DNA from 3 places in the Kitasatospora sp. NPDC030952 genome. Region 2 is predicted to be linked to each of the others. Evidence: riboswitches for the same ligand, from Rfam matches in the RefSeq annotation. Region 2 holds a riboswitch; each other region holds the start of a gene.
The links. Region 2 has a riboswitch for S-adenosylmethionine ahead of thrC (threonine synthase). Riboswitches for the same ligand answer to the same signal wherever they lie in the genome.

Region 1 (10,113 bases), on a different contig from region 2:
GAGCGCGTGGTCGCGCTGACGTTCAACGCGGCCTGGGACGAGACCGGGCTGGACACCGTCCTCAAGGTGCTGCGACAGCAGCAGGCGCCGGCCACGTTCTTCCCGACGGGCCAGTTCGCCGAGCGCCACCCCACCGCGGTCCGGTCGATGGTGGCGGCCGGGCACGGTGTCGCCAACCACTCCTACAGCCACCCGCCGTTCGCCGCCCTGACCGGCCAGGAGCGCCGGGAGGAGGTCGAACGCGCCGACCGGGCGATCCGCGCCGCCGCCGGTGCGGAGCCGCTGCCGTTCTTCCGCTTCCCCTACGGCGACACCACCCCGGGGCAGATCGCCGAGGTCAACGCCCTCGGCTTCGCGGACGTCGAGTGGACCACCGACACCAACGGCTACCTCGGCACCGCCGGCGGCATGACCGTGCAGAAGGCCGTCAAGCGGGCCCTGGACGAGCTCGCGCCGGGTGAGATCGTGCAGATGCACATCGGTTCGCTCGACGGCCAGGGCCCGGTGCTCGACGCGCAGGCGCTGCCGCAGATCATCGACGCCGTGCACGCCCGGGGCTACCGCATCGTGGACCTCCGCACCCTCCTGAACGCCCCGGCCCCGTAGCGCCGCCGGGCCGGTCGCGGCCACCGTCCCACGACCGGCCCCGCTCCGGCTCACCCCGCCGGCCTGCTCCGTCCCACCACCGGCCCCTGCTCCCGCTCACCCCGCCCCCGCAGCGGGCGGGAGCACCTGGACGTCGGCGGCCCGGAGGAACGCGAGCCGGTGGTTGAAGCGGATGGTGTAGTAGGTGTCCTGACCGACCACCAGGGTCCGGTCGTTCGGCACGCTCCCGTTGATGGTGCGTTGCTGGAAGAAGTCGGCGGGCCGGGGCGTGCCGTCCACCGCGACGTACGCCTGACCGGCGGCGATGGACGCCCGCAGCGGCACCACCGGAAGCGGCTCGATGCCCGGGTACGGGGCGTACGCGGACGCCTCGGGGTAGGCACGGCCGTACACCGGGACCGTCTCCAGCCCCGGTCTCGGTGCGAGCAGCGTTCGAGCGACCGTTCCTCCCCCGGGACCGGACGGTGCGGCGGGCCACCGGTCGCGGCGGGTCCGGCGGCCGCCCGGGTCGAGGAACCAGCACTTCTGCCCGTCGTACCAGATCGCCGTCCAGTCCCCCGTCCGGTCGGCGACCACGTAGCTGGCGCCGGTGACCGCCGTGTCGCTCCAGTCGTCGAGCGCGGCGCTCCCCCCGTTGACCAGCGGGGCGTCGGCGGACGGTCCCGTGTGCAGCCGGACGATGGTGCGCGGCTCGCCGTTCGCGCCCGGTGCGCCCGGTGCGGGCGGTGTGGGCGGTGCGCCTGGTGCGCCCGGTGCGGACGGTCGGCCGGTCTCCTCGGTGGCCGAGGCGATGGTCACGGTGTCGCCAGGGCGCGGCGGACCCTGGTCGGGGCTCGTCGGGAGCGCCGCGCCGAGCAACTCCAGGTAGTGGTCCCAGTCCCAGAAGGGGCCCGGGTCCGTGTGCATGCCGGACACCGCCTCCTGGGTCGGCGCCGGAACCTCCTCGTGGCCGATGACGTGCTGCCGGTCCAGCGGGATCCCGAACCGCTCCGCCAGGTAGCGCACCAGCTCCGCGGAGGAGCGGTACAGCTGCTCCGAGTACCAGGTCGGGCGGTCGGTGGGGAGCGCGAAGCCCTCGTGCTCGATCCCGATGCTGTGCATGTTGACGGTCTTGTTGCCCGAGTGCCAGGCGATGTCCCGCGTGCGCACCAGCTGCACGACATGGCCGTCGGAGGCGCGCACGAGGTAGTGCGCGCTGACCTGCTCGCGCGGGTCCTGGAAGGTGTCCACCGCCGAGGTGTAGCTGCCCTCGGTGTCGTGCACCACGATGTGGTGGATCCGCAGACCGTCCGCCGGCCGGTCGACCGGGTTGTAATTGCCGTACGAGGAAGGGTCCTTGGGATCGATCAGCGCGTACGCGGCGGGCACGAACTCGCAGTCGAGGTGTTCGGGGCACTCGGCGGCCGGCCCGGTGGCTCGGCGCGACGGCGGTCGGGGCCGGTCCGGCGGCACGAGGTCCGGGTCGGCGGCCAGTCGCATCCGGGCACCCTCGGCGGTGGTCCGGGCCGCGCCCGTGCGCAGGGTCTCGAACACCCGGTCCGCGAGCAGGCGGCCGTCGTCGCCGCCGTCCGCTCCCCCGCCGGCCGGGGCGCCCCTCCCGAAGGCCGTCACCGCCCCGTACCAGTCGCCCGGCCCGCCACCTGCCGGGCCCGCGCCGGCACGCCGGTACGACGCCAACAGGGCGGCGCCGCCGCGGAGGTTCTGCAGGGTGTCGCGCCTCAACTCCTCGGCCGGGCGGCCGATCAGCGCGGCCGCGGCGCGCAGCGTGTGCAGCGCGGGCGAGTCCTTGCCCCGGGCTGCCGCGAGGTCGGCGTCGGTCAGGCCCAGGACCCCGTAGTTCCCCGTGGTGCTCGGCCTGCCCTGGTGGGACTCCCAGCGGCTCTCCTGGTAGGCCAGCGCCAGGAGCACTCCCACCGGAACTCCGAACTCCGCTGCCGCCGAGGCGAATTGCTCCTGCAATCGGATCTGTCGGCCGTCGCCCGGCGCTTCGAGGGCCGCGCCCGATGCGACCTGCGGGGCCGTGCAGACGGCGGCGAGCAAAGCGGACAGGACGCCCAGGACGGGTCTCACGATGACAGCCACCACTCCGGTTTCAGCGGACCCTGAAGCTGCACAGCACGTCGTAGTGCTCGCCGCCCGGGCCCAGGACGAGGGTCTGATGGGCGCAGTCCGCCCGGTCGTGCGGTCGGTTCTGCGGGCGAGGACACCCGGCGTGCCGGCTCCGACCGGGCGCCGGGGGCTGACCTCACCCGCGCTCCGGTGGCCCCCAGAGTTCTAACACGCGACCGCGCCCCGCAGAGGTCCGCGGCGTCCCCGCGTGTCGGTCCTGGACGGCCGCCCCGGTGGGCCGTTCGGTCGCCTGCCGTGTCGGGTCGGCGGGGGCGGGCGCGCTCGCCGCACTGGCTGTGGAGGATGGCCGCCATGACGATCGCGCTCCCCTCACCCGTCCGCGCCGCGGGTGCCGTCCTCGCCGCCCTCGCCCTGGTCGCCTGCCCCGCCACCGCCGGGAGCGCCGCCGGCGCCTACCGCCCCGCCCGGACGGCATCGGCCTGGCTGCCCTGGTGGGGCGGGGAGGCCGCCCTGGAGGACGCGCTGCAGCACGCCTCCCGACTCCACACCGTCAGCCCCTTCTGGTACGAGGCCAGCTCCGACACCGCCATCGGCGGCTACTCCGGCGCGGGCGACCGGCGCACCGTGGACCGGCTGCACCAGAAGCGGATCAAGGTCGTGCCCACCGTCATCGAGACCCCCGACGCCACGGCCATGGCAGAACTCCTGGAAGACCCGGCCCGCCGCGCCGCCCACGTCGACGCGCTCATGGAGATCGCCGGGAGCGCCGGGTACGACGGCCTCGACCTGGACTACGAGCGCATGGCCGAGACCGGTGACGAAGGGCTGCGGGAGCGGGTGCGGATCGGCTACAACGCCCTGACCGGCGAACTCTGCGCCCGCCTGCACGCCCGGAACCAGCAGTGCGTCATCACGGTGATGCCCCGCACCCACGACAGCGGAGGAGCCTACGACTACGCGCACCTGGGCCGGGTCGCCGACCGGATCCGCATCATGGGCTACAACCTCCACGACGCGACGGACGAGCCGGGGCCGCTGTCCTCGCTCGCCTGGTACGAGGAGTTCCTCGACTACGCGACCGCCGTCGCGCCCCGCGGAAAGCTGGAGGTCGCCCTGCCCGCCTACGGCTGGGACTGGACCCTCGGCTCCGCCGAACGCGCCAAGCACGTGACCCAGACGGAGGCCGAAGCGCTGCGGCAGGACCGCGGGGCCGACTACGTGTTCGACGAAGTCTCCGGCACACCGCACTTCGGCTACACCGACGGCGGCGGCGCGAAGCACGAGGTCTGGTACCAGGACGCCAGGGGCGCCGCCGCCCACGTCGCGGTGGCGCGGAAGCACGGCGTGCGGAACACCGGCCTCTGGGCGCTGGGGTTCGAGCGGCCCGACCTGTGGACGGCGCTGGCGCAGCCGTAGGCGTAACCGTGGCCGTGGCCGTAGCCGCTGCGGTCCGGTCGGCCCCCGGGTGGCGCTTCGCCCGCTGGGTGGCGAAGGCCGTCCGGTGTGTCCCCGGCCGCGCTCCGGAGCGGCGCGCCCATACTGCGGCAATGACCGTTCACCAGGGCGTGTTCGCACGCCGTCCGCTGCTCAAGGCCGCCGGACTCGCGCTGCCCCAGGTGCTCGGTGCGGGTACGACCGCCGGCGCCGCACGGGCCCTCCCGCCGGCTCCGGGCAGGACGGGGGCCGATGCGCCGGGCGGGACCGGCCGACCGCGCGAGCCCCAGCAGTCGGTGCACGCCGGGCCGATGACGATGGCACTGACCTTCGACGACGGCCCGGGCCCGTTCGCCACCACCGCCATCCTCGCGGTCCTGCGGCAGTACGGCGTGACCGCGACGTTCTTCATGCTCGGCGCCAACGTCGAGAAGTATCCGCAGGTGGCCCGCCAGGTCGCCGAGGAGGGCCACCGCATCGGCAACCACAGCTGGTCCCATCCGCGCTTCGACGGCCTGTCCGCGGCTGCGATCAGGACGGAGATCGCACGCACCGGCGACCTCCTCGCCGCCACCACCGGCCGCCGTCCGGTCCTGTTCCGGGCCCCCGGCGGCCATTTCACCCCGGCCTGCCTGGCCGTCTGCGCCGACCTCGGACTGCTCCCGGTCTCCTGGTCCGTCGACCCCGAGGACTGGTCGAACCCCGGCACCGAGGTGATCGTGGACCGGGTGCTCACCGAGGCCCGGACCGGCTCGATCGTCCTCAACCACGACGGCTGCCTCACACCCGAGTTCGTCCCGGCCCCGGGCGGACCGGCCGACCGCTCCCAGACCGCCGAAGCCGTCCACCGCTACCTGCCACGGCTCCGCACGGCCGGCTACCGGTTCACCGTCCCCGGCGACTCCTGACGCCCGCCTGAGCTCCGCGACGGAGCGGTGCACCGCGGTACCGGACCACGGCGCACCGTCACAGGTCGCCCCGTCGCAGGTCGCAGGCCGGCAGATCAGGGGCGGCGCAGCGCCTCGCTCAGCTGGCCGGCCGCCTCCACCACCGCCTGGGAGAGGCGGGCGCCGGGGTGCCGGGTGAGCCGTTCGATCGGCCCCGAGACGGAGACGGCGGCCACCACCCGCCCGCCCGGTCCGCGGACGGGTGCGGCGACGGAGGCGACGCCGGGCTCGCGTTCGCCGACGGCCTGGGCCCAGCCCCGGCGCCGGACCCCGCTGAGGGCGGTGGCGGTGAAGCGGGCGCCCTGGAGCCCCCGGTGGAGGCGCTCGGGCTCCTCCCAGGCGAGCAGCACCTGGGCGGCGGACCCGGCCTTCATCGGCAGGGCCAGGCCGACCGGAACGGTGTCGCGCAGGCCGAAGAGCCGCTCGGCCGCCGCCACGCAGACCCGGACCTCGCCCTGCCGGCGGTAGAGCTGGGCGGTCTCGCCGGTGACGTCGCGCAGTTGGGTGAGGATCGGGCCGGCGGCGGTCAGCAGGTGGTCCTCACCCGCGGCCACCGACAGCTCGGTGAGCCGCGGCCCGAGGACGAACCGGCCCTGCAGGTCACGCCCGAGCAGGCGGTGGTGTTCCAGTGCGACGGCGATCCGGTGGGCGGTCGGCCGGGCCAGGCCGGTGGCGTCGACCAGGCCGGCCAGGGTGGCCGGTCCGGCCTCCAGGGTGCCGAGGATCGAGGTGATCTTGTCGAGCACGCCGACACCGCTCGTGTTCTCCATGGACGGGTACTCCAGTCTCAGATCCCGTGGCCGTGGGTGGGTTCGGCTCACGGGCGCTCCGGTGGGGATGGGAGCGGGGCGGTCAGCGAGGACGGGCCTGCGAAGCGGGCCGAATGCCTGCGCCGGACACGAGATGGGTACGCGAAAGGGCCGGGGCGGGAAGCGCCCGGACGAAGGACAGCACAGAGAGCACCGTGTCTCCTCATCTTCCCCGCGCCACGTTGGCGACAGGCCGGAGTTGGCACTGACCCCGGACGGCACGGCGCGTACTTCGGACGCCGGGTCGGACGGGGAGTTGCCGGGGCTTCGTAGGGCCGGTCCCTCCACCCCTCTGGATGATTCGCGGAGAACGATACAAGATTTCCCGGGCGTCCCGCCAAACCTTTCCCGCACCTCCACACCCGGAACCCCCGGGACCGCACTCGGAACCCCAGGACCGAACCCCCAGGACCGACACGCCGGGAACGGCGGGACCGGCCGCGCCGGGAACACCGGGAACCTTCGGACCGGCCGCGCCGACGGCCAGCGCCTCCCGGAGCGCAGCGAGCGGCCCGTGACCGCCCGGGACGGTCGGCGGGGCGCCCGGGGCGCCCGGGGCGCGGAAGAATACGACGGGTGACCAGCACTCAGCCGCTTCCCCGGGGCCTCACCGCCCTGATCCCCGACGCCCGCGCCAGGGCCACGCCCGGCGAACGGGCCGCCTCCCAACTCCTGCACCTGCGCGAGGCGACCGTGCCGGTGCCGGTCCTCGCCGCGGCCGCCGAACTGATCGCCCCTCAGCTGCAGGACCCCGACCCGGCCACCCGCGCGGTCGCCACCGCCGTGCACACCCGCCTGCTCTCCGCCATCGAGGATGCCGCGCCGGGCCGGTAGACCCCGCCAGGCCCGGTGACCGCCACCCGACCGAGCGACACCGGCCTCCGAAACCCGCCGGACCGGGGAGTTCAGGCCCGGGCGCCCGAGGCGCGCCGGACGGTGAGCATGTCCTGGGTGTGGCCGATCGCGTAGCTGCCGTCGGGCTGGGCGAAGTGCTCCCGGACGTAGGCGGTGAGGGCGGCCCGGGTGGGGCGGGGGTCCAGGGTGGCGAGGTCGGCGACGTTGACCATGAACTCGGCGACGTCGACGGCCTCGGCGAGGTGGGGCGTGCGGTAGTGGAGGTCGAGGGTCTCCAAGGCGTAGCTGTGGGCCGGGTGGTGGGCGCGCAGGCCGTCGAGGAGAGCGCTCAGGTCGTAGCGCACGCCGGTGAAGTGGGCGGCCATCCTCATGCAGGGGCTCTCGGGGTTCTGCAGGACGACCAGCAGGGTGTCGCCGGGGGCCGTCCACTCGATGGCGCGGGTGACGGTGGGGAGCCAGTCGGGCTCCGGGACGTAGTAGAGCACGTGGGAGAGGTGGACCAGGTCGGCCGGCTCGGACGGCTCGGCGCGGTCCAGCGGTTCGGGGAGGACGACGGCGCCCGGGCAGGCGGCGCCGAGCTTCTCCCGCATGGCGGCGCTCGGTTCCACGGCGATCGTGCGGTCGAAGTACCGGGCCAGGTGGGCGGTGGTGCGGCCGTCGCCGGCGCCGAGGTCCAGCAGGACCCGGCGGTGCGGGAGACCGGTGGCGACCTCGGTCAGCCGGGCGTGGGTCCGGGGCTTCTCGTCGGTGCCGGCGAGGAAGAGGTCGAAGGCCCGCCGGTAGTCGGTGCCGGAGGTGTCCAGCACGCGGACCGGATCGGTGTCGTCCGCCAACTGTTCCATCTGGTGGCCCTCCTGGGGATCGATACGGCTGGGCGCGGATTCGGATGGGCGCCCATTGCAGCCCGCCGCCTCGGTCATCGGGCGCAGGCACGTTCCTGCCCGCATGTTGCGCATACATCAGATTGACTGCCCGTCGTCAATTCACCGAAGGACAATGTCACCTAGTGGGGTGGTTAGCTTTCGTTTTTCCGTAGGTAGTCGAACCGATCCACGATCTCGCGCCTGGTACGAATACGGAACGACAGGAAATGACGACTGAAAAATCCGGAACGGGCGGGGGAGTTGGTACGGATGACGACCAGAATGACGGCGAGGACGGAGACCCGGACGGTCGCCGTGGCCGGGGTCGAGTTCGGCTGGGGCAGTTCCGGCAAGCTGAGCGCGGTGCTGTCCGCCCTCCGGGGCCGCGACGGCGACCGGCTGAGATTCATCGGGCTGGCCTCGGGGCTGGGCAGGCCGGTGCTCGCCGAGCACCCGGTGGAGCGCTGGTTCGACCTGCCGGAGCACCGGTCGGCGGAGGAACTGGTCCGGATCGTCCGGACGCAGCGCGTGCAGGCGGCGCTGGTGGTGCTGGACGGCGGCCTGGCGAAGGCGCTTCGGGCCTGCGGGGTCCCGGTGGTGTTCGTGGACAGCCTGCCGTTCCTCTGGACGGACGGCGACCGCCCCGACCTCCCGTTGGACACCGAGGTCTACTGCGCCCAGCGGTGCGTGGCCCTGCCGCCGGAGGGTGCCCGGGTGCTGGCCGATGTCCACCGGCTCCGCTGGGTGGACGCCGTGATCGCCGACGGCGGAGCCGCCCGCGGCAGCCCGCCGACACCCCACCCCCGGCGCGCCCTGCTCAGCCTCGGCGGGCTGCGCGCGCCCCAACTCACCGACTGGGCCAGCTATCCCCAGCTCGTGCTGCCCGCGGCCCTGGAGGCGCTCACCGCGAGCGGGGTCACCGAGGTGCACATCGCGGGCAATCTGCCCGCCTGGCTGGCCGCGCAGCTGGTGGACTCCTGCGCCCACCCGGCCACCACCACCGTCGGTGCCCTGCCCCACGAGGAGTTCCTGCGCCGCCTCGCCGAGTGCGACGTCCTGCTCACCTCCCCCGGCCTCACCACCCTGCTGGAGGCGGGCCGGCTCGGGACACCCACCATCTGTCTGCCCCCGCAGAACCTCAGCCAGATCTTCAACGGCCGCTTCCACAGCCAGGCGCTGGGCACCGACGCCCGCGTGCGCTGGCCGAAGGAGGTGTTCGACGAGGACGAGGCACTGGCACTGCGCGCCCACGGCGAGGGCAAGGCCCTCGACCTGATCTACGGCGGCATCGCCCGCGCCGCCGACCTCGGCCGCCACCGGGCGGCGACGCCCGTACGGGAGGCCCTGGTCGAGCAGCTCGGGCGCCTGGCCACCGACCATTCCGGCACCGACTGGACGGCGCTGACCAGCGCGGTCGGCACGGCCGGCGCGGAGCAGGTCGCCGACGCCCTGGTCCGACTGCTGGCCGAACGGCCTCCGGGGGCCGCCGATCCGGTCCGCTGATGTGCCCGTGCCGCCGACGGAATCGATCCCAGACGGAAAGGCCCCAGGTGTCCTCGTGTCCCCCACCACGCATCCGCGCCCGCGCTACCTGTTCATCCGCATCCTCGAAGCCTGCAACGCCGACTGCTTCATGTGCGACTTCGCACTCTCCCGCGACACCTTCCGCTTCTCCTCCGCGGACTTCGCCGAACTGCTGCCGAAGGCCCGCGCGGCCGGGGTCGCGTACGTCCGGTTCACCGGCGGCGAACCGCTGATGCACCCGGAGGTGGTGGAGCTGGTCCGGGCCGGCACCGAGGCCGGGATGAAGATGTCGGTCATCACCAACGGCTCCCTCCTCCCCAAGCACGCCAAGGACCTCGCGGCGGCCGGGCTGGCCCAGGTGATCGTCAGCCTGGACGGCTCCTCGGCCGAGACCCATGACACCTACCGCCGCTCCCCCGGCATGTTCGAGGCCGGACTGCGCGGGCTGCGGCTGGCCGCCGAACTCGGCGTGCTGCCCCGTGTCAACACCGTGGTCGGGCCGCACAACTACACCGAAATGCCGGAACTCCAGCGGGTGTTGACGGAGGCCGGGGTCCGCCAGTGGGAGCTGTCGGCGCTCAAGCTGGACCGCACCATCCGCTACCCCGACCCGGACCACGTACGCGCCGTCTGCGACCCGCTGTACCGGGCCGACCCGACGGCCGTCCTGGTCCCGATGGGCAAGCGCTTCTACGGGGACACCCCCGAGGAGCAGTGGCAGTACTTCGAGGACTCCACCCCGCCCCGGGCCTCGCTGCCGCTCTGCCACGTCACCGACGACGTGATCTACGTCGACGGCAAGCGCGGCCGGATGCACGCCTGCAGCTGCATCCCGCACCGGGACGACGGCGACGGCCCGGGCGGCGCACCGCTGCGCGAGGACGGGGTCATCCTGCTGGACACCCCCGCCTTCCGGGCCCACGCGGACCACTTCCGCGACCGCGGCCCGCAGGTGTGCAGCGGCTGTTCGACCACGGCGGCGGGCTACAGCGACGACGTCGCCCG
Region 2 (10,113 bases):
GCGGCCACCGCCCGTACGCCTCCAGCAGCGCGTCCTGGACGTCCTGGGCGACCAGCCCGAGCACGTACTCGGTGCCGTCCGGCCACTGATCCAGCCACCAGCGGCGGTGGGTGACGGCTTGCTCCACCAGCGAGACGACGGCGGCGTCCGCCACGTCCCGCGCGGTGAGGTCGGCCAGGATCAGCGCCCGGGCGTTGTGCAGGGCGGTCTCGATGTCGTCGGAAGCCATCCGTCCATTCTCCGTGGAAACGGCGGAACGCCGAAACGCCGCGTGGGCGGCCCCCCGAAGGGAACCGCCCACGCGGACGAGGATCAGCCGATCCGATCGGAATCCGATCAGGATCAGAAGTCCATGTCACCGCCCGGCATGCCGCCACCGGCGGCCGCGGCGGCCTTCTCCGGCTTGTCGGCGATGACGGCCTCGGTGGTGAGGAACAGCGCCGCGATGGAGGCGGCGTTCTGCAGCGCGGAGCGGGTGACCTTGGCCGGGTCGATGATGCCCTCGGCGATCAGGTCGACGTACTCGTTGGTGGCGGCGTTCAGGCCGTGACCGGCGGGGAGGTTGCGCACCTTCTCCACCACGACGCCACCCTCCAGGCCGGCGTTGGTCGCGATCTGCTTGATCGGGGCCTCCAGCGCGACCTTGACGATGTTGGCACCGGTGGCCTCGTCGCCCTCCAGCTCCAGCTTGTCGAACGCGACACCGGCCTGCAGCAGGGCGACGCCACCACCGGCGACGATGCCCTCCTCGACGGCGGCCTTGGCGTTGCGGACGGCGTCCTCGATGCGGTGCTTGCGCTCCTTGAGCTCCACCTCGGTGGCCGCGCCGGCCTTGATGACGGCCACGCCGCCGGCCAGCTTGGCGAGGCGCTCCTGGAGCTTCTCGCGGTCGTAGTCCGAGTCGCTGTTCTCGATCTCGGCGCGGATCTGGTTCACGCGGCCCGCGACCTGCTCGCTGTCACCGGCACCGTCGACGATCGTGGTCTCGTCCTTGGTGATGACGACCTTGCGGGCGCCACCCAGGAGGTCCAGACCGGCGTTCTCCAGCTTGAGGCCGACCTCCTCGGAGATCACGGTGCCGCCGGTGAGGACGGCGATGTCGCCGAGCATGGCCTTGCGGCGGTCGCCGAAGCCCGGGGCCTTGACGGCGACGGACTTGAAGACGCCCTTGATCTTGTTGACGATCAGGGTCGACAGGGCCTCGCCCTCGACGTCCTCGGCGATGATGACGAGCGGCTTGCCGCTCTGCATGACCTTCTCCAGCAGCGGGAGCAGGTCCTTGATGCCGCCGATCTTGGAGTTGGCGATGAGGATGTACGGGTCCTCGAAGGTCGCCTCCATCCGCTCCAGGTCGGTGGCGAAGTAGGCGGAGATGTAGCCCTTGTCGAAGCGCATGCCCTCGGTGAGCTCGAGCTCCAGACCGAAGGTGTTGCTCTCCTCGACGGTGATGACGCCTTCCTTGCCGACCTTGTCCATCGCCTCGGCGATGAGCTCGCCGATCTGGGTGTCGGCGGCGGAGATGGAGGCGGTGGAGGCGATCTGCTCCTTGGTCTCCACGTCGGTGGCCTGGGCCAGCAGCTGGTCCGAGACGGCCGCGACGGCCTTCTCGATGCCGCGCTTCAGGGCCATCGGGTTGGCGCCGGCGGCGACGTTGCGCAGACCCTCGCGAACCAGGGCCTGGGCGAGCACGGTGGCGGTGGTGGTGCCGTCACCCGCGACGTCGTCGGTCTTCTTGGCGACCTCCTTGACGAGCTCCGCGCCGATCTTCTCGTAGGGGTCCTCGAGCTCGATCTCCTTGGCGATGGAGACACCGTCGTTGGTGATCGTGGGGGCGCCCCACTTCTTCTCCAGCACGACGTTGCGACCCTTGGGGCCGAGCGTGACCTTCACCGCGTCGGCGAGCTGGTTCATGCCACGCTCAAGGCCGCGGCGAGCTTCCTCATCAAAGGCGATGATCTTGGCCATCAGAAGTGGTCCTCCGGGACACGGTCGACTGCTCGGACCAAGGGGTGCCCGCGACGGACGGCCCTGGTGTGCGGAGGTCCATTCCCCTACCGCCCCCGGGGGCCTCACCGACCCGGTCCGCTGTCACTCTCACACTGTGAGTGCTAACGCCAATGATTAGCACTCCGGGTGGTCGAGTGCAAGCCCAATCCACAACCCGCGAGCCGTCGTCCGGGCCGGCGCGGGTACGCGAACGGGCCCGTACGACGTGTGTCGTACGGGCCCGTCGAGAAGCAGGAGGTCCACCAGTAGTGGGCCGTGCCGAGCTCCTGGAGTCGGAAGGGGTCAGACCGCCGCGCGGACCATGTCCGCCTGCGGGCCCTTCTGTCCCTGGGAGATCTCGAACTCGACCCGCTGGCCCTCCTCGAGGGTGCGGTAGCCGTCCATCTGGATCGCGCTGTAGTGGACGAAGACGTCCGCACCACCGTCGACCGCGATGAAGCCGTAGCCCTTCTCCGCGTTGAACCACTTGACGGTGCCCTGAGCCATTCCGAACTCCCCTTGTGCTGTGCTGGCCCTTCACGGGCCCGCAGGTAGCGGGCCCGGGTCTGGTTTTGAAGGCCGGCCCGGGGAACCCCCCCTGAGCGCAGCCGTGCACGCCGCAACCCTCCGCACGGGGGCGCCGGACGGCTTCCGTGAGCGGGTGATTACGTCGACCGCCGCTGAATGTATCCGGACCGACGCCCTCTGCAACAGGGTCAACCACCGGGAATTCCGTAGCCCTGCCAAGAGACAAGAGCGAACAAACCGGGAGGAAATCGGCATTGCACGCCGGACATAGCGGACGAATTACTCAAATGCCTGCAGGAATTCTGACATCTGCCTGACATGTTTCCCGACCCGGCACCCAGGCCGGTCTCAGCGGCCGGACGACCTCCGGCGACGCACCCCGTCCGCCGGGAGCGGAGCCCTGTTCCCAGCAGAGCCACACTCTACTCCGACTCGACCCGGAATATTCCCGCCGAAATACGCGCGACCGCCCGCACATACGGGGAATCGAATTCCGTACGTGCGGGCGGCGCGGAAAAGGGCGGGGCGGCTCAGCAGCCGCCGGCCACCGCCGGAATGATCGAGACGCCGGCACCGTCCTTGATCTCGGTCGCCAGGCCCTCGGCGAAGCGCACGTCGTCGTCGTTCACGTACACGTTGACGAAACGGCGCAGCTTGCCGGTGTCGTCCAGGATCCGGGCCGAGATGCCGGCGTGGTTGCGCTCCAGGTCGGCGATGACCTCGGCCAGGGTGGCCCCCTCGGCGGTGACCTCGGCCGCGCCGCCGGTGTAGGTGCGCAGGATGGTGGGGATGCGGACGTTGGCGCTCATGACTCTCCTTGCGGGGTGGGGGGCGGTTCAGGCGGACGCGAGGCCGGCGGCGCGGAAGGCGTCCAGGGTCGGGCGGATCACGGCGGTCATCCCGGCCTCGGAGACGGCGTCCAGCGTCTTCAGGCCGTCGCCGGTGTTGATCGCGACGGTCTCCTTGGCCGGATCCAGCTGACCGGTCTCGACCAGCTTCTTCAGCACGCCGACGGTCACCCCGCCCGCGGTCTCGGCGAAGATCCCCTCGGTGCGGGCCAGCAGCCGGATCGCCGCCACCACCTCCGCGTCCGTGACGTCCTCGACCGCACCGCCGGTGCGGCGGGCGATGTCCAGCACGTACGGGCCGTCCGCCGGGTTGCCGATCGCCAGCGACTTGGCGATGGTGTCCGGCTTCACCGGCTTGATCACGTCCCGCCCGGCCTTGAAGGCCGCCGACACCGGCGAGCAGCCCTCCGCCTGGGCGCCGAAGATCCGGTACGGCCGGTCCTCGACCAGGCCCAGCTTGATCAGCTCCTGCAGCCCCTTGTCGATCTTCGTCAGCTGGGAGCCCGAGGCGATCGGGATGACGATCTGCTCCGGCAGCCGCCAGCCGAGCTGCTCGCAGATCTCGTACGCCAGCGTCTTGGAGCCCTCGCCGTAGTACGGCCGCAGATTGACGTTCACGAAGCCCCAGCCCTCGCCGGCCTGGTCCCCGATCAGCTCCGAGCAGAAGCGGTTCACGTCGTCGTAGTTGCCCTCGATGCCGACCAGCTCGCCGCCGTACACCCCGGCCATCACGACCTTGCCCTGCTCCAGGTCGTGCGGGATGAACACGCAGGACCGGAACCCGGCCCGGGCCGCCGCCGCGCCCACCGCACCGGCCAGGTTGCCGGTGGAGGAGCAGGACAGCGTGGTGTAGCCGAACGCCCGGGCCGCCTCGATCGCACACGCGACCACCCGGTCCTTGAACGAGTGGGTCGGGTTGCCGGAGTCATCCTTGATGTGCAGCTGCGCGGTGAACCCGAGCTCCCGGCCCAGGTTGTCCGCCTTCACCAGCGGGGTCCAGCCGGGGTTCAGGTTGGGCTTCGAAGCGACGTCGGCCGGCACCGGCAGCAGCGGCGCGTAGCGCCAGATGGACGCGGGGCCGGACTCGATCCGCTTGCGCAGCTCCTCGGCGCGCTCGCCGCCGAACTCGTACGCGATCTCCAGCGGCCCGAAGCACTCCAGGCAGGCGAAGCTGGGGCCGAGCGGGAAGCGGGTTCCGCACTCGCGACACGACAGCGCGGCGGCGGGGCCGAGGTCGACGGAAACAGGTGCGGCAATGTCGATAGCCATGATGGCGGAGGCCTCTCTCCTCATCTTCCCCGTGGCGCGGGCGCGCCACAGGCCGGAATTGGCACCTGTCCCGCCGGGGCCTGTCGACGACAGCCGAGCGAGAAGGTTGCCGGGACGTCAACGGGCCGTTCCCTCAGTCCCTCTGGATGAGCTTGTGAAGTTATGGTTCAGCGGCGACCCCGGCGTGCGAAGGTCCGACCGCTGTACGAAGACTGTATCCGAAGGCGTCAACCTCGAACGGGACCGTCCGCCACGCGAGATGGCCCGTTCCACCTATCCCGCCGAGGAGAGTCACCGTGCCCGCCGAACCGACCCCCGCGCTCCTCCCACAGGCGGCGTCCTGGCTCCGCCGCCGCTCGTGGAGCGCGGCCGAGCGGCCGGTGCACACCCTGCTGGAGGCCAAACAGCGCACCGGCCGCACCGTCAGCGTCGTCCTCCCGGCGCTCGACGAGGAGGCCACCGTCGGCGACATCGTCCGCACCGTCCGCCGCGAGCTGATGGAGCGGGTGCCCCTGGTCGACGAACTCGTCGTGGTGGACTCCGGCTCCACCGACGCCACCGCCGCCGTCGCCGCCGAGGCCGGCGCCCGGGTGGAACACCGCGACCGGATCCTCCCCCGGCTGCCCGCGGTCCCCGGCAAGGGCGAGGTGCTCTGGCGCTCCCTGCTGGTCACCCGCGGCGACATCGTCTGCTTCGTCGACGCCGACCTGCGGGAGTTCGACCCGGCCTTCGTCTCCGGCATCGTCGGCCCGCTGCTGACCGACGAGTCCATCCAGCTGGTCAAGGCCATGTACGACCGCCCGCTGGAGACGGACAGCGGAGCGGTCGTCCCGGCCGGCGGCGGCCGGGTCACCGAACTCGTCGCCCGACCCCTCCTCAACCTCCACTGGCCCGAGCTCGCCGGATTCGTCCAGCCGCTCGGCGGCGAGTACGCGGCCCGCCGCTCACTCCTCGAACGGCTGCCCTTCCCCACCGGCTACGGCGTCGAACTCGGCCTGCTGGTCGACGCCCTGGACCTGGTCGGCCTGGACGCCCTCGCCCAGGTCGACGTCGGCGTCCGGCACCACCGCCACCAGGACAGCCAGGCCCTCGGCCGGATGGCCGCCACCATCTACCGCACCGCCCTCGAACGCCTCGACCGCACCCACCGCCTCAAGGCCTCCGCCGACCTCGTCCACCCCCACCTCACCCAGTTCAGCCGCGCCCCGGAGACCCTCCCCCAGCCTTCGGCCGGGGGGACCCCGATCTTCACCGCCCACACCCACCCCGTGACGGCCCTGGAGCGCCCCCCGATGCACACCCTCCCCGAATACGCGATCCGGCACTGAAACGTTTGCGGCCCCGACCCCCCGGCAACATCCCAACCATGGGCGATCTCACGACCGAACGTTCGAGTGCGACCGGAACCGCCCCCGTCTTGGTGGCCTCCAACCGGGGACCGGTGTCCTTCAGCACCGCCGACGACGGCACACTGACCCTGCGCCGCGGCGGCGGCGGCCTGGTCTCCGGCCTCTCCGCGATCGACGACCCCACCGCCGTCTGGGTCTGCGCCGCACTGAGTGACGCCGACCGCAGAGCGGCCCGGGAGGCCCCCGACGGCCGCCTCGACCTCGCCGGGCACGAGGTCGGCGGCCAGGCCGTACGGATGCTCGACATCGACCGGGAGACGTTCGCCCACGCCTACAACGGCGTCGCCAACTCCACCCTCTGGTTCGTCCACCACCTGCTCTACGCGACCCCCACCGCGCCCTCCTTCGACGCCGGCTTCCGCGCCGAATGGGCCGCCTACCAGGCCTACAACACCGCCTTCGCGAACGCGCTGGCCGCCGAAGCCGCCCCGGACGCCGCGGTCCTGGTGCAGGACTACCACCTCTCCCTCACCCCGGCCCTGCTCCGGCAGGCCCGCCCCGACCTGCGGATCGGCCACTTCTCCCACACCCCCTGGGCCCCGCCCGAGTACTACCGGATGCTCCCCGACGACGTCGCCCGGGCCGTCCTGACCGGCATCCTCGGCGCCGACCGGGCCGGCTTCCTCACCGAACGCTGGGCCCGCGCCTTCGCCGCCTGCTGCGAGGACCTCCTCGGCGCCGTGTTCGACCCCGCCGCCCTCACCGTCACCCACGAGGGCCGCACCACCCACCTCGGCGTCCACGCCCTCGGCGCCGACGCCGACTTCCTCCGCGAGCGCGCCCACCGCCCCGACGTGGACGACCGCCTCGCCGCGCTGCGCGCCGCCGTCGGCGACCGCCGCACCATCGTCCGGGTCGACCGCACCGAGCTGAGCAAGAACATCGTCCGCGGCCTCCAGGCCTACCGGCACCTGCTCCGCACCCGCCCCGAGTGGCACGACCGGGTGGTCCACATCGCCTTCGCCTACCCGTCCCGCACCGACCTCGCCGAGTACCGCGACTACACCGCCGAGGTCGAACGCCTCGCCGCCGCCATCAACGCCGAGTTCGCCACCCCCACCTGGCAGCCGCTGATCCTGCACGTCAACGACGACTTCCCGCGTTCCCTGGCCGCCTACCGGCTCGCCGACGTGGCACTCGTCAACCCGATCCGGGACGGCATGAACCTGGTCGCCAAGGAAGTCCCCGTGGTCTCCGACCAGGGCTGCGCCCTCGTCCTGTCCCGGGAGGCCGGCGCCCACGCCGAACTCGGGGACGACGCCCTCACCGTCAACCCCTACGACGTGATCGCCACCGCCGAGGCCCTGCACACCGGTCTCACCATGAGCCCGGAGGAGCGCGCCGACCGCACCAAGCGCCTGGCCGCCGCGGCCACCGCGCTCCCCCCGCAGCAGTGGTTCCTGGACCAGCTCAACGCCCTCGGCCGGCTCGACGCCCGCTGAGGGCTCTCACCGGGCGTCGAGGGCCTCCCTCAACGCCCGGTGAGAGCCTCCCCCAGGGCCGTCAACAACTCCACCACGCCCTCGGGCCCGTCGACCACCAGATCCGCCCGGTCGGCGAGCTCGCGCACCGGCGCGTCCCCCACCGCCCCGGCGCACACCAACAGCCCGGCCAGTCCCTGCCCCCGCAGCTTCTCCACCGCCGCGAAGGCCGCCACGTCCCCCAGGTCGTCCCCCGCGTACAGCACGGAACGGGCGCCGCGCTCCCGCAGGAACCCGGTCAGCGCCGCCCCCTTGTCCACCCCCGGCGGCCGCAGCTCCAGCACCAGCCGCCCGGGCTCCACCACCAGCCCGTACGCGGCCGCCAACTCCCCCACCGGCACCCGCAACAGCTCCAGCGCCCGCTCCGGCTCGGCCGTCCGCCGGGTGTGCACCGCCACCGAGCGCCCCTTGTCCTCCACCCACGTCCCCTCGGGCGCCCCCACCCGCTGCAACACCTCGGGCAACGCCGCCCGCACCCCGGCCACCCCGGGATGCACCTCCGGCGCCGTCACCACACCCCGCTCCCAGCGCTCGGCCCCGTAGTGCCCCAGCACCACCAGGCCCGGCACCCCGGCGAACCCCCCGTACTCCGCCGCCAACGCCGCCGGCCGCCCCGTCACCACCACCACGGCGACCCCCGCCGAGGCCAACCCCCGCAACGCCCCCACCACCCCCGGATGCGCCCGCGCCCGCGAGGGATCCGCCACGATCGGCGCCAACGTCCCGTCGAAGTCCAGCGCCACCACCGCGCCCTCCGGCGCCGCCAGAATCGCCCGCAGCCCATCCCGCCCGGCTTCAGTGGCCGGCACACCCATCTCGTCAAGACCCATACCGAGCCCCCTACCCACCCCCGGCGGCGGCACCCCCCTCAACGCGCCCCGCGCCGCCCCTCCCGGACCCGCCGCAACCGATTCACCAGCACCGGAGCGAAGGCCAACGCCTCCTCCCGGTCCAGCAACCCGTTCAACAGCTGGTAGTACCGGGTGGACGAGAGCCCCAGCTCCTCCCGGATCGCCCGCTCCTTGGCTCCCGCCGTCCGCCACTGCCGCCCCTCCAGCGCCAGCACCGCGCGGTCCCGCTCACTCAGCTCACCCACGACAACACCTCCTCGCTACGAAGTGTCATCCTCGCCCGCACCCCCGACACACTCTGCCCCCCGCCCCGGCGCCCCCGCCCGGCTAGCGTCACCCCCATGACCACGCCGAGCTTCACCGTCCACATCCCCACCGCCGACCTCGACCCCGAGCCGCTCGACCCGTCCCAGATCGTCTCCGGCACCCCCGAGGTCACCGGGAAGGTCCTCGCCGAGTCCCCCGACGGCCGCCAGCTGCGCGGCCTCTGGCAGATCACCCCGGGCGTGGTCACCGACGTCGAGGCCGACGAGATGTTCGTGGTGCTGAGCGGCCGGGCCACCATCGAGATCGAGGGCGGCCCGACCCTGACCGTCGGACCCGGCGACTGCGCCGTCCTGCGCGAGGGCGACCGCACCACCTGGACGGTCCACGAGACCCTCCGCAAGGCCTACGCGATCACCCTCCCCTGAGCAGGTCCCCTCCCGGGTCCTACTGCTTGCGGACCCGGGCCGCCTCCTTCATCGCCGCGTCCTGCAGCCCGCCGAGCACCTGCTTCGGGTCCCCGGTCACCGCCTGCCCGATCCCCGCCTTGATCCGGTTGCTGACCTCGCCCCAGGCCGGGTCCCCGAACGGGTAGAAGCTGGCGTTGGTCAGCCCGACCGCGAACTGCTTGAGGTCCGCGTGCTTGGGGTCCGCGGACATCTGGTTGAAGGCGTCCTGGGTCACCGGCAGCAGGTTGTACTGCTCGTCGAACTTCAGCTGGTAGTCCTTCGTGTAGACGAAGGACAGGAACTTCTTGATCTCGTTCTTGTGCCCGTTGGCCTTGAAGGCCATCATCCAGTCCGCGACGCCGAGGCTCCCGGTCTTCCCCACGCCGTCCTTCTTCGGGATCGGCGCCGTCCCGAAGTCGATCTTCCCCGCGGACGCCATCCGCAGCAGCGTCGGGTGCCCGTTGAGCATCGCGACCTTCCCGGAGGCGAAGTCCTGGAACACCGGCGTGCGGTTCATCTTGCCCGGGTCCGGGTACGTCAGCCCGGTGCCGACCAGGTTGGTCTTCAGCCAGTTGAAGGTCGCCTGGTTCTGGTCGCTGTCGATGGTGTAGTTGCCGACGTCGTCGGAGAGCGAGCCGCCCCCGCTCAGCGTCCACAGCATCGACTCGGCCGGCGCCTCCTCCGGCCCCAGCGGGAGCCCGTACGGGGTCACCCCCGGCACCTTGGCCTTGATCTTCTCGGCCGCCGCCCGCAGCTCGTTCCAGGTGGTCGGCGGCTGCGAGATCCCCGCCTGCCGGAAGACCGCCTTGTTGTAGAAGAGCACCCGCGAGGAGGAGACGAAGGGGATGCCGTACTGGGTGCCCAGCACCTGTCCGGCGTGCGCGAAGTTGTCCATGAACTTGGCCTGGGTGTCCATGGAGAGCACGTCCGCGGCCGGGTACAGCCGGTCCGCCGCGACCTGTTCGGCGAAGCCGCCGGTCTGCAGCAGGTCGGGCGACTTCCCGGCCGCGATCATGTCGTCGACCTTC
Region 3 (10,113 bases), on a different contig from region 2:
GTCACGTCGAAGCGGGTGAGGTTGCCGCACAGCGTGCAGCGCCAGCGCGTCTCGGCGGTCAGGGCGGGGACGGTCATCGGGGATCCTCTCGGCTGGTTCCCTGGGTGGGCTAGGCGCTCCCCCCGGAGCCCCGGCGTCGGCGGCGGGAGGCGGGATTGCCCGGCCCAAGCCTATTGCCTGGGGCAACCATCAGGACCACCGGTCAGCCGAGACGACCGGAGCCCGTTCCGGCCCACCGGACGGACCGGTAGTCCACCTGCCGTAAACCGCCGTGTCACCTGCCGCGCCCGGAGGGATGCTTGGCCGCATGGCGCTCGCGACCCCCGGCCACACCGACGCCCGGGACGGCCGCCCGGCGGTGGCCGCCCCGGCGGTCACCTACGCCCTGATCGCGGTCAACACCCTGGTCTTCCTGCTCGGCCCGGCGGCCGGCGTCAACCCGCTGTACGGCACCAGCCAGGCCCGGATCTGCGCCGAGCAGCGCTACGAGCAGCGCTGGGGAGCCGTCCCCGCCGAACTGCTGACCGGTCACCCGCTCACCGCCGAGCAGCTGGCCGAGGCCCCCGACCCGGTCCCCGGCTGCCCCGCCGCCCCCACCCCGGGCAAGCACCCCGCCGTGTCCGCCCTCACCGGCCTCTTCCTGCACGCCGGCTGGCTGCACCTGCTGGGCAACCTGCTCTTCCTCCACGTCTTCGGCCCCACCGTCGAACGCCGGGTCGGACGGGCCAGGTACCTCCTCTTCTACCTGGCCGCCGGCAGCCTGGCCGCGTACGGCTTCGCGCTCGCCGAGGCCCACTCGCCGGACTCCACCCGGGTCCTGATCGGCGCCTCGGGCGCGATCTCCGCCGTCCTCGGCGCCTACCTGCGCTTCCACCCGCGGGCCCGGGTGACCACCCTGGTCCCGCTGCTCCTCTTCCTCCCGCTGCGCTTCCCGGCCTGGCTGGTGCTCGGCCTGTGGTTCGCCCTGCAGTGGTGGTCGGTGCACTCGGCCGGGCCCGGGGTGGCCTACCTGGTGCACGTGATCGGCTTCTCGGCCGGCTTCCTGTACGCCTGCACCGTGGTCGGACACCCCCCGAGACGGCCCGGCTGAGGCCCGATACGCTGGCCGCACCCCATGAAGGAGCCCGCACAGTGATCACTGCCATCGTCCTGATCAAGACCAGTGTCGACCGCATCCCGGAGATCGCCGAGGCCATCGCCGCGATCGAGGGGGTCAGCGAGGTGTACTCGGTGACCGGTGGCTACGACCTGGTGGCGATGGTCCGGGTGCGCCGTCACGACGACCTGGCCGAGGTCATCCCGGGCCGGCTCAACAAGGTCCCGGGTGTGGCCCACACCGAGACCCAGATCGCCTTCCGCACCTACTCCCAGCACGACCTGGAAGCGGCCTTCGCCCTCGGCCTGGACGAGTAGCGGTCCGCCCGTACCCCTCAGCCCTCGCGTCGGCTGTCGGCGACGCAACGGCCGCCCTCGTTGCGGTAGTTCCACGCCGCGCCGTCGGTGACCAGCTCGCGGACGGCGGTCAGGAAGCGCTCCACGTGCTCGTCCGGCGTGCCCGCCCCGAAGCTCACCCGGATCGCGTTCAGGCTGCGCTCGCCCGGCAGCGAGGGCTCGGGCGCCCCGCACTCGGACGGAGCGACGTCCTCGTCCCCGAGGAGGGTCCGCACCAGCGGGTGGGCGCAGAACAGCCCGTCGCGCACCCCGATGCCGTACTCGGCGGACAGCGCGGCCGAGAAGTGCGAGCTGTTCCAGCCCCGGACGACGAAGGACAGCACGCCCACCCGGGCCGAGCCGACGCCGAACAGGTTCAGCACCCGGACCTCCGGGATCTCCGCCAGCCCGGCCGTCAGCCGGTCGACCAGCTGCCGCTCCCGGGCCTCCAACGCGTCGAAGCCGGCCTCGGTGAGCGCCCGACAGGCCGAGGCGATCGCGTAGGCACCGATCACGTTGGGCGAGCCGGCCTCGTGCCGGGCCGGGCCGGTGTGCCACTGGACCGCCACCGAGCCGTCCAGCTCCCGGGCCACCGTCCGGGTCGCCCCGCCGCCGGCCAGGTACGGCTCGGCCGCGTCCAGCCAGTCGGCCCGCCCGGCCAGCACCCCGGCGCCGAACGGCGCGTACAGCTTGTGGCCGGAGAAGGCGATCCAGTCGACGCCCAGCTCGCGCACCGAGACCCGGTGGTGCGGGGCCAGTTGGGCGGCGTCCAGCACCACCCGGGCGCCGTACCGGTGCGCGGTCGCGGTCAGCTCGGCGACCGGCCACAGCTCGCCGGTCACATTGGAGGCGCCGGTGACGCACAGCAGCTTGGGGCCCTCGGGCGCGGCGGCCAGCGCGGCCTCCAGCGCCTCCACCGCCTCGGCCCGCGAGCGCGGCGCCCGCAGGTAACCGACCTCCAGCCCGGCGTGCGCCCAGGGCAGCAGCGAGGCGTGGTGCTCGGTCTCGAAGGCGAACACCCGGGTGCCGGCCGGCACGGCGGCGGCCAGCAGGTTGAGCGAGTCGGTGGTGGCGCGGGTGAAGACCACCTGGTCGCCCTCGCGCAGGTCGAGGAACTCGGCGACGGTCCGTCGGCTCTGCTCGAACAGGTCGGTGGACAGCTGCGAGAGGTACCCGGCCCCGCGGTGCACGCTGCCGTAGTACGGCGCGTAGGCGGCGACGTCGTCCCACACCCGCTGGAGCGCCGGCGCGCTGGCCGCGTAGTCGAGCGCCGCGTAGCCGACCTTCGCACCGCTGGCCAGCGGCACCTGGACGTCGTGGCCGAGGACGGCGAGCGGGGCGGCGGTTTCGAGAGCGAGGGACATGAGGATGCACTCCTTCACGGGGTAAGGGACCCCGGGAGTACTCGTCGTCCGGTGTCCGCGCTTGTCGCGCGGACGGCGTGCCCGGCGACCCGGTCCTCACCCAGGGCACCCCGCCACGGACGGAGGGTTGCCGGACAGCAAGCTGGGGCTTGACGCTGTCACTCATGACCTGGCGAAGACTCTAGGTCGGGTACGTCGGACGGTCAAACGGCCATCCACCATCCGGACAGTGCTCTCGCCCGCTCGCCTCCGGGGCGCTCCGACCCGGCGCCGACGCTCGTCGCTCCGGCGCTCGTACCTCGCTTGTCGCTCCTCGACTTTCGGCACCGGCGCGCCCCTTCGGCTCGGGGCGCATCGACTCGGGCACATCGGCTCGGGGCGCATCGACTCGGGCGCATCGGCTCGGGCGCATGCGAAGGGCCCGTGCCGACGAACCGGCACGGGCCCTCAACTGCCGCCTCAGATCCGGCTGGTGGCCTCCGACCAACGCCGCAGCAGGTCCTGCGCCCGGCCCGAGTCGATCGCCTCGGCCGCCCGCGCCATGCCCGCCGCGAGCTGCTCGGCCAGCGGCGCGTCGCCCAGGTCGAGCGCGACCAGCGCCGCCGCGGTGTTCAGCAGGACGGCGTCCCGCACCGGCCCGCGCTCCCCGGCCAGCAGCCGGCGCGCCACCTCGGCGTTGTACGCGGCGTCAGCCCCGCGCAGCGCCTCGATGCCGACCAGTTCGATGCCGACGTCCCGCGGGTCGAAGGTGGTCTCGGTGACCCCCCCGTCGCGCACCACCCAGACCCGCGAGGTGGTGGTGATGGTCAGTTCGTCCAGCCCGTCGTCGCCGCGGAACACCAGCGCCGTCGCCCCGCGCCGGGCGAGCACCCCGGCGATCAGCCCGGACAGCCGGGTGTCGAAGCAGCCGATGGCGTGCGAGGTGACCTTCGCCGGGTTGGTCAGCGGGCCGAGGATGTTGAACGCGGTGGGCACCCCGAGGTCGCGCCGCGCGGTGGCGGCGTGCCGCATCGAGGGGTGGAACTTCGCCGCGAAGCAGAAGGTGAGCCCGACCTCCTCGGCCACCTCGGCCACCCGCCGGGAGGAGAGGTCCAGCGCCACCCCGAGCTTCTCCAGCACGTCCGAGGACCCGCTGGACGAGGAGGCGGCCCGGTTGCCGTGCTTGACCACCTTGGCCCCGGCCGCCGCCGCGACGATCGCCGACATGGTCGAGATGTTGACGGTCTTCGCCCGGTCCCCGCCGGTGCCGACGATGTCGACCGCCGGGCCGGGGATCTCCAGCGGCTCGGCGTGCTCGTACATCGCGTCCACCAGGCCGGCGACCTCGTCGACCGTCTCGCCCTTGGCCCGAAGCGCCACCATGAACCCGGCCACCTGGACGGGGGACGCCTCGCCGCTCATGATCCGGTCCATCGCCCACGCGGTGGACGAGCGGTCGAGGTCCTCCCCCTTCAACAGCGCCGCCAGGAGGTCCGGCCAGGTGCGGACCACCTGCGCGGGGTCGGTACCACCGTTCGCAGGGTTCACGTTCACCATGGCTGACTCCAGCTGTTGTCGGTTCCCCGCTCGGGGGACGTCCGTACGGATGGGGCCAGCCTATCGAGCGGCGGGGTCCCTACGGCCCCGTCTTCTCTAGTACTGAGACGGCACTGTTCAACGCGTGGCCGGGGCCCGCTTAGCCACCCGCGCCCGCAGCAGGGTGGCGACCGCCTCGGCCAGCGCCACCGGGTCCACCGGGTGGGAGATCGCGGCGTCGGCCCGGCTCCAGGCCGCGAGCCAGGAGTCCTGCGGCCGGCCGATCAGCACCAGCACCGGCGGGCAGCCGTAGATCTCGTCCTTGAGCTGGCGCCCGAGGCCGAGGCCGCCGGCCGGCACCGCCTCGCCGTCCAGCACGCAGAGGTCGATGCCGCCCTTCTCCAGCGCCTTGATCACCGCGGGGGTGGTCGCGCACTCGAGGTAGGACAGCTCCGGAAGATCCTCGGCGGGCCGACGGCCGAGTGCCGTCAGCACCTGCTCGCGGGTGTTGCGGTCGTCGCTGTAGACGAGGACGGTGAGCGTCTCGTCGGTCGTGTACGCCATGGGCCCTGCTCCCTCAAGTGTGATCCGGACCACGTTCACCTGATCCGGATGCTACCCCCGTTTCACCCGTCGCCGGTCCCCCTCGCGCACGTTCCCCCTCAAGCCGCCGCGCCCACGACTCACCCGCCCGGAGGACGGCCCGTCACCCGGGTCGGCCAGGTCCACCCGGACGGCCGATGCCGCCTCTCTCTCCCCTACAATCCGACGCTGCGCCGACCGGGCAACGACGCGCCGGGCAACGGGGTAGCGGGCCGTTCCGAGGAACCGTCAGAAAAGGGACACGCCGCTGCTCGGCCCCCGTCCGGACACCCCGTCGGCCCCCAAGCGGGCATACCGCACGCACCGGACACTCCGAGGGACACCCCCCGACGTGAAGACGGAATAAGGGACCGACATAATGTCCGTCGTGGCGACAGCAACAGCAACAGAAACCGGGCACGCGCACGGATCGGTCAATCGACCGAACATGGTCAGCGTCGGAACGATCGTCTGGCTCAGTTCCGAGCTGATGTTCTTCGCGGCCCTCTTCGCGATGTACTTCACGCTCCGCTCCGTCAAGGGAGCCGAGTTCTGGGCCGAGAAGGCGCACGCCCTCAACGTGACGTTCTCCTCGATCAACACCACCGTCCTGGTGCTCTCCTCGCTCACCTGCCAGCTCGGCGTGTTCGCCGCCGAGCGCGGTGACGTGAAGAAGCTCCGCGGTTGGTTCATCCTCACGTTCTTCATGGGCGCGATCTTCATCGGCGGCCAGGTCTACGAGTACACCGAGCTGGTCAAGAACGACGGCCTCTCGCTGTCCTCCGACCCGTACGGCACGGTGTTCTACCTGACCACCGGCTTCCACGGTCTGCACGTGACGGGTGGTCTGATCGCCTTCCTGCTGGTCCTCGGACGGACGTACGCAGCCAAGCGCTTCACGCACGAGCAGGCCACCGCCGCGATCGTCGTGTCCTACTACTGGCACTTCGTCGACGTCGTGTGGATCGGCCTGTTCGCGACCATCTACCTGATCAAGTAACCAGCTGATCAGGTCGCTGGCCACCGGCTGCGGCCCCCGCCCTCACCGGCGACGGGCCGCTTCTGCCGGTGCCGACGCTCCCACCGACCGACCGCGCGCGCAGCCTTGGACAGGCAGCCTCGTGCCGGCCAGACCGGCAGCCGGGTGCACCCACCAGTCGACCAGATCCTGACACCGGGGTTATTCCGTGAAAAAGCTCTCCGCACGACGGCGCCACCCATTGGCGGCGCTGGTCGTCCTACTTCTCGCCCTGGCGGCAACCGGGGGGCTGTACGGCATGTTCGCGCCCGCCGACAAGGCGCAGGCCGACGTCGCCGCGCAGTCGCTCGCGATCGATGAGGGCAAGAAGCTCTTCGCCGTCGGCTGCTCCTCCTGCCACGGCCTGAACGGCCAGGGCAGCAGTGACGGGCCGAGCCTGGTCGGCGTGGGCTCCGCCGCCGTCGACTTCCAGGTCGGCACCGGCCGCATGCCGGCCCAGCAGCCCGGTGCCCAGGTGCCGCGCAAGAAGGCCATCTACACCCAGGGCGAGATCGACCAGCTCGCCGCGTTCGTCCAGTCGCTCGGCCCCGGCCCGATCGCCCCGGACGCGAAGCAGTACACCTCGACCGACCCTGACGACATCTCCAAGGGTGGCGAGCTGTTCCGCACCAACTGTGCCCAGTGCCACAACTTCGCCGGTCAGGGCGGTGCCCTGACCAAGGGCAAGTACGCCCCGTCGCTGGAGGGCGTGGACGCCAAGCACATCTACGAGGCCATGCAGACCGGCCCGCAGAACATGCCGTCGTTCCCGGACAGCACCATGCCCGAGGAGCAGAAGAAGCAGATCGTGGCCTTCGTTCGCCACACCACCAACGATGAGCCCAACCCCGGCGGTCTCACCCTCGGCAGCCTCGGTCCGGTGACCGAGGGCCTGTTCGGCTGGATCTTCGGCCTCGGCACGCTCATCGCGGTCGCGATCTGGGTCGCCGCCCACACCACCAAGGCCAAGAAGTCATGAGCCACGACATGTCAGAAGAGAAGCTCCCGGAGCCGCACGGCTCCGCCGGCGAGGTGGCCGACCACGGCAACCCGTTCGCCGACCCGGGCCTGCCGGCCCACGAGCCCCGTCGCACCGACATCGACGAGCGGGCCGCCCAGCGGGCCGAGCGTCAGGTCTCGCTGATGTTCGTGGTCTCGATGCTCGCCACCGTCGGCTTCATCGCCTCGTACGTGGCCATCGACCCGGACAAGATCGTCTACATCTTCCCGCTGGGTCACGTCAGCGCGCTGAACTTCGCGCTGGGCCTGACCCTGGGCGTCGCGCTGTTCATGATCGGCGCGGGCGCGGTCCACTGGGCCCGCACCCTGATGTCGGACGTCGAGCTGCCGGCCGAGCGTCACCCGATCGAGGCCTCCGACGAGGTCCGCAACGACGTCATCGAGCAGTTCAAGACCGGTGCCGCCGAGTCCGGCTTCGGTCGCCGCAAGATGATCCGCAACACCCTCATCGGGTCGATGGCGCTGGTCCCGCTCTCCGGCGTGGTCCTGCTCCGCGACCTGGGCCCGCTGCCGGAGAAGAAGCTCCAGGAGACGGGCTGGAAGGAAGCCACTCCGGCCAAGCCGCTGCAGCTCGTCAACATGAGCACCATGCAGCCGATGAAGCCCGAGGACCTCGTGATCGGCTCGCTGACCTTCGCGATGCCGGAGGGTCTGACCACCCACGACGAGGACTTCCAGCAGCGGATCGCCAAGGACGCCCTGATGCTGGTGCGCATCGCGCCGGATGACATCAAGGACGACAAGTCCAAGGAGCTGGGCTTCGAGGGCATCCTCGCCTACTCCAAGATCTGCACCCACGTCGGCTGCCCGATCAGCCTGTACGAGCAGCAGACCCACCACGCGCTCTGCCCCTGCCACCAGTCGACCTTCGACCTGGCGGACGGCGCGCGCGTCATCTTCGGCCCGGCCGGCCACCCGCTGCCGCAGCTGAAGATCACCACTGATGACAAGGGCAACCTGATCGCCACCGGCGACTTCGAGAAGCCTGTCGGCCCGAGCTTCTGGGAGCGTGCTCGATGAGTAGCGCGAGCAGCACCAAGACCGGTGCCGCCAAGCCCTCCAGCACGCGCGCCAATCCCGCCAACAAGTGGGAGGCCGCGGCTGACTGGACGGACGGCCGGGTGGGGATCTACTCCCTCGCCAAGGCCAACCTGCGCAAGATCTTCCCGGACCACTGGTCCTTCATGCTGGGCGAGATCTGCCTCTACACCTTCGTCATCATCATCCTGACCGGTGTCTACCTGACGCTGTTCTTCAAGCCGTCGATGGCCGAGGTCGTCTACAACGGCTCGTACGTGCCGCTCAAGGGCATCGGGATGTCCGAGGCGTACGCCTCGACGGTGGACATCAGCTTCGAGATCCGCGGCGGTCTGCTGATCCGCCAGATCCACCACTGGGCCGCGCTGGTCTTCGTGGCCGCGATGCTCGTGCACATGATGCGCGTGTTCTTCACCGGCGCGTTCCGCAAGCCGCGTGAGATCAACTGGGTCTTCGGCTTCCTGCTGCTGGTCCTCGGCATGTTCGACGGCTTCTTCGGCTACTCGCTGCCGGACGACCTGCTGTCGGGCACCGGCATCCGCTTCATGGAAGGCGCGATCCTCGCGGTCCCGCTGGTCGGCACCTACATCCAGATGTTCCTGTTCGGGGGCGAGTTCCCCGGCCACGACATCGTGCCGCGGTTCTTCACCATCCACGTGCTGCTGATCCCGGGCATCATGCTCGGCCTGCTGGTGGCGCACCTGATCCTGGTCTTCTACCACAAGCACACCCAGTGGGCGGGCCCGGGCAAGACCGAGAAGAACGTCGTCGGCATGCCGCTGATGCCGGTCTACATGGCCAAGGCCGGTGGCTTCTTCTTCCTGGTCTTCGGCATCATCGCCGCCATCTCGGCGATCGCCACGATCAACCCGATCTGGGCCTACGGCCCGTACCGTCCGGACCAGGTGTCGACCGACGCCCAGCCCGACTGGTACATGGGCTTCTCCGAGGGTCTGATCCGCGTCATGCCGGGCTGGGAGATCAGCCTGTGGGGCCACACCCTGAACCTGGGCGTGTTCATCCCGCTGATGATCTTCCCGCTGGTCCTGGTCGCCATCGCGGTCTACCCGTTCATCGAGGGCTGGATCACCGGCGACAAGCGCGAGCACCACATCCTGGACCGCCCGCGCAACGCCCCGGTCCGCACCGCCCTGGGTGCCGCCTGGATCAGCCTCTACCTGGTCCTGCTGGTCGGTGGTGGCAACGACCTGTTCGCCACCCACTTCCACCTGTCGCTCAACTCGATCACCTACTTCGTGCGCGCCGGCTTCTTCCTGGTGCCGGTCATCACCTTCATCATCACCAAGCGCTGGTGCCTCGGCCTCCAGCGCCGTGACAAGGAGAAGGTGCTGCACGGTCGCGAGACCGGCGTCATCAAGCGCCTGCCGCACGGTGAGTTCGTCGAGGTGCACGCCCAGCTGCCGCAGAAGGACCTGCACAAGCTCACGGCGCACGAGCAGAACCAGCCGGTCGAGCTGCCGGCCCAGACGGACGAGAACGGCGTGGCCCGCAAGGCCGGCGCCCTCACCCGCACCCGGGCCAAGCTCTCCCGCGGCTTCTACGGCGAGGGCAGCCAGATCCCCAAGCCCACCGCCGAGGAGCACCACGAGATCACCAGCGGCCACGGCCACCACTGATCCCGTACGCACTCCCGCTTCACCCCGAGGGCCGCTGACCAGAGTTCATCTGGTCAGCGGCCCTCGGCCATTGCCGATCTGCCAGCCCCGCCCCCGCACCGCCCCCAGGAGCCCTCCGTGCAGCTGTCCGTCGACCCCGCCGCCGCCACTCCCCCGTACGAGCAGATCCGCGCCCAGATCGCCGAGCAGGCCCGCTCCGGCGCGCTGCCGACCGGTCAGCGGCTGCCCACCGTACGGGCCCTCGCCGAGGAGCTGGGGCTGGCCGCCGGGACGATCGCCCGGGCCTACAAGGAGCTGGAGGCGGACGGCGTGGTGGAGACCCACGGGCGGCGCGGCACCCTGATCGCGGCCACCGGGGACACCGCCCACCGGCTGGCCGCCGAAGCCGCCGCCGAGTACGCCGAACGGGTGGGCCGGCTGGGCCTGTCCCACCCGGACGCCCTGGCCGCCGTGCTGACCGCCCTGCAGGTGGCCTACCCCGAGGCCTAGCCCGGGGCCTGGCCCGAGG

Region 1: it holds a riboswitch for S-adenosylmethionine, as region 2 does, so the genes downstream of both, ACZ47G_RS17205 (IclR family transcriptional regulator) here and thrC (threonine synthase) in region 2, are expected to answer to the same signal.
Region 3: it holds a riboswitch for S-adenosylmethionine, as region 2 does, so the genes downstream of both, ACZ47G_RS28355 (aminotransferase class V-fold PLP-dependent enzyme) here and thrC (threonine synthase) in region 2, are expected to answer to the same signal.

Annotation. Positions count from the first base shown of each region.
Region 1 is NZ_JBVIFM010000008.1:268,692-278,804, forward strand. It holds gene ACZ47G_RS17185 (polysaccharide deacetylase family protein) at 1-606, shown strand, start outside; gene ACZ47G_RS17190 (N-acetylmuramoyl-L-alanine amidase) at 703-2,520, opposite strand; gene ACZ47G_RS17195 (glycosyl hydrolase family 18 protein) at 3,028-4,092, shown strand; gene ACZ47G_RS17200 (polysaccharide deacetylase family protein) at 4,224-5,018, shown strand; gene ACZ47G_RS17205 (IclR family transcriptional regulator) at 5,114-5,827, opposite strand; SAM riboswitch class I at 6,027-6,169, opposite strand; gene ACZ47G_RS17210 (hypothetical protein) at 6,443-6,700, shown strand; gene ACZ47G_RS17215 (class I SAM-dependent methyltransferase) at 6,772-7,563, opposite strand; gene ACZ47G_RS17220 (hydroxymethylcytosylglucuronate/cytosylglucuronate synthase) at 7,855-9,087, shown strand; gene blsE (cytosylglucuronate decarboxylase) at 9,143-10,113, shown strand, end outside.
Region 2 is NZ_JBVIFM010000009.1:1,751-11,863, reverse strand. It holds gene ACZ47G_RS17455 (hypothetical protein) at 1-229, opposite strand, end outside; gene groL (chaperonin GroEL) at 343-1,965, opposite strand; gene ACZ47G_RS17445 (cold-shock protein) at 2,290-2,493, opposite strand; gene ACZ47G_RS17440 (MoaD/ThiS family protein) at 3,045-3,323, opposite strand; gene thrC (threonine synthase) at 3,351-4,631, opposite strand; SAM riboswitch class I at 4,649-4,784, opposite strand; gene ACZ47G_RS17430 (glucosyl-3-phosphoglycerate synthase) at 4,928-5,959, shown strand; gene ACZ47G_RS17425 (alpha,alpha-trehalose-phosphate synthase (UDP-forming)) at 5,998-7,482, shown strand; gene otsB (trehalose-phosphatase) at 7,512-8,336, opposite strand; gene ACZ47G_RS17415 (DUF3263 domain-containing protein) at 8,390-8,617, opposite strand; gene ACZ47G_RS17410 (cupin domain-containing protein) at 8,714-9,064, shown strand; gene ACZ47G_RS17405 (extracellular solute-binding protein) at 9,084-10,113, opposite strand, start outside.
Region 3 is NZ_JBVIFM010000019.1:27,722-37,834, reverse strand. It holds gene ACZ47G_RS28370 (hypothetical protein) at 1-77, opposite strand, end outside; gene ACZ47G_RS28365 (rhomboid family intramembrane serine protease) at 308-1,090, shown strand; gene ACZ47G_RS28360 (Lrp/AsnC ligand binding domain-containing protein) at 1,132-1,413, shown strand; gene ACZ47G_RS28355 (aminotransferase class V-fold PLP-dependent enzyme) at 1,431-2,795, opposite strand; SAM riboswitch class IV at 2,848-2,965, opposite strand; gene trpD (anthranilate phosphoribosyltransferase) at 3,255-4,331, opposite strand; gene ACZ47G_RS28345 (response regulator) at 4,449-4,874, opposite strand; gene ctaE (aa3-type cytochrome oxidase subunit III) at 5,272-5,892, shown strand; gene qcrC (cytochrome bc1 complex diheme cytochrome c subunit) at 6,080-6,889, shown strand; gene qcrA (cytochrome bc1 complex Rieske iron-sulfur subunit) at 6,898-7,950, shown strand; gene qcrB (cytochrome bc1 complex cytochrome b subunit) at 7,947-9,605, shown strand; gene ACZ47G_RS28320 (GntR family transcriptional regulator) at 9,723-10,094, shown strand.